Regions from separate parts of the Streptomyces sp. 2114.4 genome, predicted to be linked through region 2. Evidence: predicted binding sites of a transcription regulator. Region 2 holds the regulator's gene; each other region holds the start of a gene.
What was found. Region 2 encodes HrcA, which represses chaperone genes, less so after heat shock. Its sites were predicted from a motif close to TTNGCACTCNGNNNNNCNGAGTGCNAA; they were not measured.
Positions count from the first base shown of each region.

Region 1 (2,264 bases), 760 kb from region 2:
GGGCCGCCTTGAGGGAGGCCTGCCGCCCGGTGGGGCAGTACGGGTCGGCGAAGGTCAGGTGGACGACATTGGGGATCTGCCCGTCGGGAAGCGGCTCGCCGTCGAAGTAGGTCTGGGGACGGGCCTTGGTGCGGTCGACGAGCTGGTCAGGGATCAGGAGCGTGCCGGGGCCGTACTCGAGGCGCAGACCGCCGACCGCGCACGGGGCGAGGACCTGGCGCACACCGAGCGAGCGCAGGGCCCAGAGATTGGCGCGGTAGTTGATGCGGTGCGGCGGAAGGTGGTGGCCGCGGCCGTGCCGGGGGAGGAACGCGACCCGGCGGCCGGCGATCTCTCCCAGGAACAGCGAGTCGCTGGGGCGCCCGTAGGGGGTGTCCACCGTGACCTCGGTCACGTCGTCGAGGAAGGAGTAGAAACCCGATCCGCCGATTACGCCAATCTCCGCGTCAGCCATGCCGGTCACACTATCGGGGGACGGCCGCCAGGGTGGGCGGGTGCCGCAGACGCAAGAAATCCGTAAGCCGGGAGGGCGGCCGACGAAGGCAGCGCAAGCCGCAAGGCAGCGCAAGCCGCAAGGAAGAGCAACCGCAAGGAAGAGCCAGCCGCACGGCAGAGCAAGGCGCAAGGCGGCGCAAGCCGTCAGCCGGCGCGGGGCCTGAAGCAACGGGCCCCGCCGTCGGTGACGGCGGGGCCCGGAGAGCGGTGGGTCAGGCTGCGGAGCTGGCGCCCGAGGTGCTGCCGGACGACGACGCGGCGGCCGGGGCCTTGGACTTGCTGTCCGAGCCGCCGGACGAGGAGCCCGACGAAGAGCTCGACGAGGAGTCGGAGGAAGCCGAGGAGTCCGACGAGGACGCGCTGCCCGACGTGGAGGCGTTCTTCCCGGGGCTGCTGCTGGACGACGAGCCGCGGCTGTCGTTGCGGTAGAAGCCGGAGCCCTTGAAGACGATGCCGACCGCGGAGAACACCTTCTTGAGGCGTCCCTGGCAGCCGGGGCACTCGGTCAGCGAGTCGTCGGTGAACTTCTGCACCGCCTCGAGGCCCTCGCCGCACTCGGTGCACTGGTACTGGTACGTCGGCACTTGTCTTCCTCCTGGCACTCTCACTCGATGAGTGCTAACGACGCTCCATATTGCAGTATTCCCGCCCGTCAGTCCACCGTGGACCGCCGTACGGTGACCGACTCCACGTTCCGTCAGACGTCCGGAAGTGGCCGTCAGACGCGCGTCAGCTCCCGTTCCCGGTCGTCGGAAACGGCTGTGACCTGCGCGTTCGCACCGTCTGCCGGGGCGCCCGCCGCCTTGGCAGACGAGCGGGGCAGCAGATGGGCGCGGAGCGTCAGCAGCACCGCCAGGGCCAGTGCCGTACCGGCCAGCGGCACCAGGAATCCGGAGCTCGGCCCGAAGCCGTCCGCGAGCTGTCCCGCGGAGGTGGCCGCGGCCGCCTGGCCCAGGGCGACCGCCCCGGTCAGCCAGGTGAAGGCCTCGGTCCGGGCGGCGGCCGGCACCAGCGACTCGACCAGCGTGTAGCCGGTGATCAGGGCTGGTGCGATGCACAGGCCGACGACCAGGCCGACCGCGCCGAGCAGCGGCAGTGCGGTCACCGCCCACAACGGGGTGGTGGCCAGGGCCAGCAGCCCGTAGGCGACCAGTAGCCGGCGCCGCGGGCCGACCTTCCAGGTGATCGCGCCACAGGCGATACCGGCGAGCATGTTGCCGCCGGCGAAGATCCCGTAGAGCACGCCGTTGATGCCGGGCTGGCCGATGTGCTGGGTGAAGGCGGTCAGCGAGACCTGCATCCCGCCGAAGACGGCGCCGATGCCGAGGAACGCCACGATCAGGACGCGCACGCCGGGCACCGACAGCGCCGAGACGCGCGGCCGGTCGCCGGCCTGCGGACGGTGCACCGGCGGCTGGCTGCGCCGCTGGGAGGCGAACAGCAGCCCGCCGGCCAGCGTCAGCGCGGCCTCGGCGACCAGACCGGCCGCCGGGTGGATGCCGGTGCACAGCGCGGTCGCGAGCACCGGGCCGACGACGAAAGTGAACTCGTCGGTCACCGACTCGAAGGCGGCGGCGGTCGGCATCAGCGGGCTGCCGCCGAGCCGGGAGGCCCAGCGGGCCCGCACCATGGGGCCGACCTGCGGTGTCGAGGCGCCCGTGGGGACGGCCACCGCGATCAGCGCCCACAGGGGGGCGTGGGCGAGGGCGAGGGTGATCAGGGCGGCGACGCCGGCGACGTGCACCAGTACGCCGGGGATCAGCACCGCG
Region 1 covers NZ_FYEY01000001.1:3,256,171-3,258,434, reverse strand. Annotated here, with positions in the region: gene CFW40_RS14055 (S-methyl-5'-thioadenosine phosphorylase) at 1-454, opposite strand, end outside; gene CFW40_RS14050 (FmdB family zinc ribbon protein) at 708-1,079, opposite strand; gene CFW40_RS14045 (MFS transporter) at 1,214-2,264, opposite strand, start outside.
Region 1: CFW40_RS14050 (FmdB family zinc ribbon protein) is a predicted target of HrcA. The motif match lies at 1,091-1,117, and genes of this name have one in related genera.

Region 2 (2,264 bases):
CGCCGTCACCGAGTCGTTCCCAACCGGCCTCTTCCCAAGCTGTACGCATACCGAGACGCTAGCGCCATCGCGATAGCGTTGCCCGACAGATCGGCCGAACACGGTCATCCGGCGAGCACTCCGCGCGCCCGCCCTTGCCGCGCCCGTGCTACCCGGCCGTACACTGGCTCAAGGTCTGGCACTCGGCCCGTGTGAGTGCCAGGAGAAACGAAGCGGCGGACGGCCGGACTGGAGGTGCGCGGGATGCTCAGTGAACGCAGGCTGGAGGTGCTGCGCGCCATCGTCCAGGACTACGTCGGGACGGAGGAGCCGGTCGGCTCCAAGGCGCTCACCGAACGCCACCGGCTCGGGGTCTCCCCGGCCACCGTCCGCAACGACATGGCGGTCCTGGAGGACGAGGGGTTCATCGCCCAGCCGCACACCAGCGCCGGGCGGATCCCGACCGACAAGGGCTACCGCCTGTTCGTCGACAAGCTGGCCGGCGTCAAGCCGCTGTCCAGCCCGGAGCGGCGGGCGATCCAGAACTTCCTGGACGGCGCCGTCGACCTCGACGACGTGGTGGGCCGCACGGTCCGGCTGCTGGCGCAGCTGACCCGGCAGGTCGCCGTCGTGCAGTACCCGTCCCTGACCCGGTCCACGGTCCGGCACGTCGAGCTGCTGGCCCTGGCCCCGGCCCGGCTGATGCTCGTACTGATCACGGACACCGGCCGGGTCGAGCAGCGGCTCATCGACTGCCAGGAACCGTTCGGCGAAACCTCCCTGGCGGATCTGCGGGCCCGGCTCAACAGCCGGGTCGTCGGCCGCCGGTTCGCGGATGTGCCGCAGTTGGTGCAGGATCTTCCGGAGTCCTTCGAGCAGGACGACCGCGGCACGGTCTCGACAGTGCTGTCGGTGTTGCTGGAAACTCTGGTGGAGGAGACCGAAGAGCGCCTGATGATCGGCGGCACCGCCAATCTCACGCGCTTCGGGCACGATTTCCCCCTGACCATCCGGCCGGTGCTGGAGGCCCTTGAGGAGCATGTGGTGATGCTCAAGCTGCTCGGGGAGGCCAAGGACTCGGGCATGACCGTACGCATCGGGCATGAGAATGCCCATGAAGGCCTGGCGTCCACATCGGTCGTCACGGTCGGCTACGGTTCGGGCGACGAGGCAGTCGCCAAACTCGGCGTGGTCGGACCGACCCGCATGGACTACCCCGGAACGATGGGAGCGGTACGCGCAGTGGCACGTTACGTCGGACAAATCCTCGCGGAGTCGTAAGTGGCCACGGATTACTACTCGGTCCTCGGCATCGGCCGCGACGCCTCGCAGGACCAGATCAAGAAGGCCTTCCGCCGGCTGGCGCGCGAGCTGCACCCGGACGTGAACCCGGATCCGAAGACCCAGGAGCGGTTCAAGGAGATCAACGCCGCTTACGAGGTGCTGTCGGACCCGCAGAAGAAGCAGGTCTACGACCTCGGCGGGGACCCCCTCTCGCAGGCCGGCGGCGGCCAGGGCGCGGGCGGCTTCGGCGCGGGCTTCGGCAACTTCTCCGACATCATGGACGCCTTCTTCGGCACTGCGTCGCAGCGCGGACCGCGCTCGCGCACCCGCCGTGGCCAGGACGCCATGATCCGGCTCGACATCGAGCTGAACGAAGCCGCCTTCGGCACCACCAAGGACATCCAGGTCGACACCGCCGTCGTCTGTACGACCTGCAGCGGTGAGGGCGCGGCCCCCGGCACCTCGGCGCAGACCTGCGACATGTGCCGCGGCCGCGGTGAGGTCTCCCAGGTCACCCGGTCCTTCCTCGGCCAGGTCATGACGTCCAGGCCGTGCCCGCAGTGCCAGGGCTTCGGCACGGTCGTGCCGACGCCGTGCCACGAGTGCGCCGGCGACGGCCGGATCCGCTCGCGCCGCACGCTCACCGTCAAGATCCCGGCCGGTGTCGACAACGGCACCCGCATCCAGCTCGCGGGCGAGGGCGAGGTCGGCCCCGGCGGCGGCCCCGCCGGTGATCTCTATGTGGAGATCCACGAGGTGGCGCATCCGGTCTTCCAGCGGCGCGGCGACGATCTGCACTGCACGGTCACCATCCCGATGACGGCGGCGGCGCTGGGCACGAAGTGCCCGCTGGAGACGCTGGACGGGGTGGAGGAGATCGATGTCCGGCCCGGTACCCAGTCCGGCCAGTCGATTCCGCTGCACCAGCGCGGCGTGACGCATCTGCGCGGCGGCGGCCGGGGCGATCTCATCGTCCACGTCGAGGTGATGACGCCGTCCAA
Region 2 covers NZ_FYEY01000001.1:2,500,469-2,502,732, reverse strand. Annotated here, with positions in the region: gene CFW40_RS10935 (MBL fold metallo-hydrolase) at 1-49, opposite strand, end outside; gene hrcA (heat-inducible transcriptional repressor HrcA) at 244-1,260, shown strand; gene dnaJ (molecular chaperone DnaJ) at 1,261-2,264, shown strand, end outside.

Region 3 (2,264 bases), 2.3 Mb from region 2:
GTCGACGTAGTCGCCGGTCGCGGCGTTGAGGCCGTGACCCACGGGCAGGTTGCGCACCTTCTCCACCACGACGCCGCCCTCAAGGCCGCCGTTGACGGAGATCTGCTTGAGCGGGGCCTCCAGCGCGAGCTTCACGGCGTTGGCGCCGGTGGCCTCGTCGCCGTCCAGGTCCAGCTTCTCGAAGACCGAGGAGGCCTGGAGCAGGGCCACGCCACCGCCGGCGACGATGCCCTCCTCGACGGCCGCCTTCGCGTTGCGAACGGCGTCCTCGATGCGGTGCTTGCGCTCCTTGAGCTCGACCTCGGTGGCGGCACCGGCCTTGATGACGGCCACGCCGCCGGCCAGCTTCGCCAGGCGCTCCTGCAGCTTCTCGCGGTCGTAGTCCGAGTCGCTGTTCTCGATCTCGGCGCGGATCTGGTTGACCCGGCCCTGGACCTGCTCGCTGTCGCCGGCACCGTCGACGATGGTGGTCTCGTCCTTGGTGATGACGACCTTGCGGGCGCGGCCGAGCAGTTCGAGACCGGCGTTCTCCAGCTTGAGGCCGACCTCCTCGGAGATGACGGTGCCACCGGTGAGGATGGCGATGTCGCCGAGCATGGCCTTGCGGCGGTCACCGAAGCCCGGGGCCTTGACGGCGACGGACTTGAAGGTGCCACGGATCTTGTTGACGACCAGGGTCGACAGGGCCTCGCCCTCGACGTCCTCGGCGATGATCAGCAGGGGCTTGCCCGACTGCATGACCTTCTCCAGCAGCGGGAGCAGGTCCTTCACGTTGCTGATCTTCGAGTTGACGATCAGGATGTACGGGTCGTCGAGCGCGGCTTCCATGCGCTCCATGTCGGTCGCGAAGTACGCCGAGATGTAGCCCTTGTCGAAGCGCATACCCTCGGTGAGCTCCAGCTCCAGACCGAAGGTCTGGGACTCCTCGACGGTGATGACGCCTTCCTTGCCGACCTTGTCCATCGCCTCGGCGATCAGCTCGCCGATCTGGGTGTCAGCGGCGGAGATGGAGGCGGTCGAAGCGATCTGCTCCTTGGTCTCCACGTCCTTGGCCTGCTCCAGCAGGGCGGCGGAGACGGCCTCGACGGCGCGCTCGATGCCGCGCTTGAGGGCCATCGGGTTGGCGCCGGCGGCGACGTTGCGCAGGCCCTCGCGGACCAGAGCCTGGGCCAGGACGGTCGCGGTCGTCGTGCCGTCACCGGCGACGTCGTCCGTCTTCTTCGCGACCTCCTTGACCAGCTCGGCGCCGATCTTCTCGTACGGGTCCTCGAGCTCGATCTCCTTGGCGATGGAAACACCATCGTTGGTGATCGTGGGGGCGCCCCACTTCTTCTCGAGGACGACGTTGCGGCCCTTGGGGCCGAGGGTGACCTTGACGGCGTCGGCGAGCTGGTTCATCCCGCGCTCGAGACCGCGCCGTGCCTCCTCGTCGAACGCGATGATCTTGGCCATGTGAAGTGGTCCTCCCGGACTGGGGTGGATTGCTCCGGACCGCGCTGGCGCCCGCGACGGACGGCCTGCAGACCTGTGTGGTTCCTTGCCCCACCCGGCCTACGGGCCTCACCGACCCGGTCCTTCTTTGTCACTCTCACTGGGAGAGTGCTAACGCAATGATTAGCACTCGCCCCCCGTGAGTGCAAGGCAGCTTCGAAGATGCCTCCCATCGGGGTGGCGCCCGAGCGGCGGAGGAATGACGGGTGAGCGCAGGTCCCCCGGGGTGCGCCGGCCCGCAGCCTGCGCCTGCTCCGCACCCGCCCGTCCGCCGACAGCGGACAGCGGTCGACGGGCGAGCCGACGGCCTAAGGCCGCCGCCGGCGGACAGCAGAAGGCCCGCACCCCTCAGGGGTACGGGCCTTCACTACGCAGCAGTCGGTCGGCGCCTCAGCCGGCCACCCGGACCATGTCCGCCTGCGGCCCCTTCTGGCCCTGCGAGATCTCGAACTCGACCCGCTGACCCTCCTCAAGGGTGCGGTAACCGTCCATCTGGATCGCGCTGTAGTGGACGAAAACATCCGCACCACCGTCGACCGCGATGAAGCCGTACCCCTTCTCCGCGTTGAACCACTTGACGGTGCCCTGAGCCATGCCTAACTCCCCTATTACTGGCCCTTGCGCAGGACCGCACTCCGCGGACCCGGGTCAGACCTCACCCCATGAAAGCCCTGTGGGGTGTGCGCCGGAACGCGTCGACCGCCGCTGAATGTATCTGCACAGATGCCCAGCGCAACAGGTCAATCGGACGAGAATTCTGGGGCCGGAGAATC
Region 3 covers NZ_FYEY01000001.1:4,825,269-4,827,532, reverse strand. Annotated here, with positions in the region: gene groL (chaperonin GroEL) at 1-1,452, opposite strand, end outside; gene CFW40_RS21290 (cold-shock protein) at 1,882-2,085, opposite strand.
Region 3: groL (chaperonin GroEL) is a predicted target of HrcA. The motif match lies at 1,580-1,606, and genes of this name have one in related genera.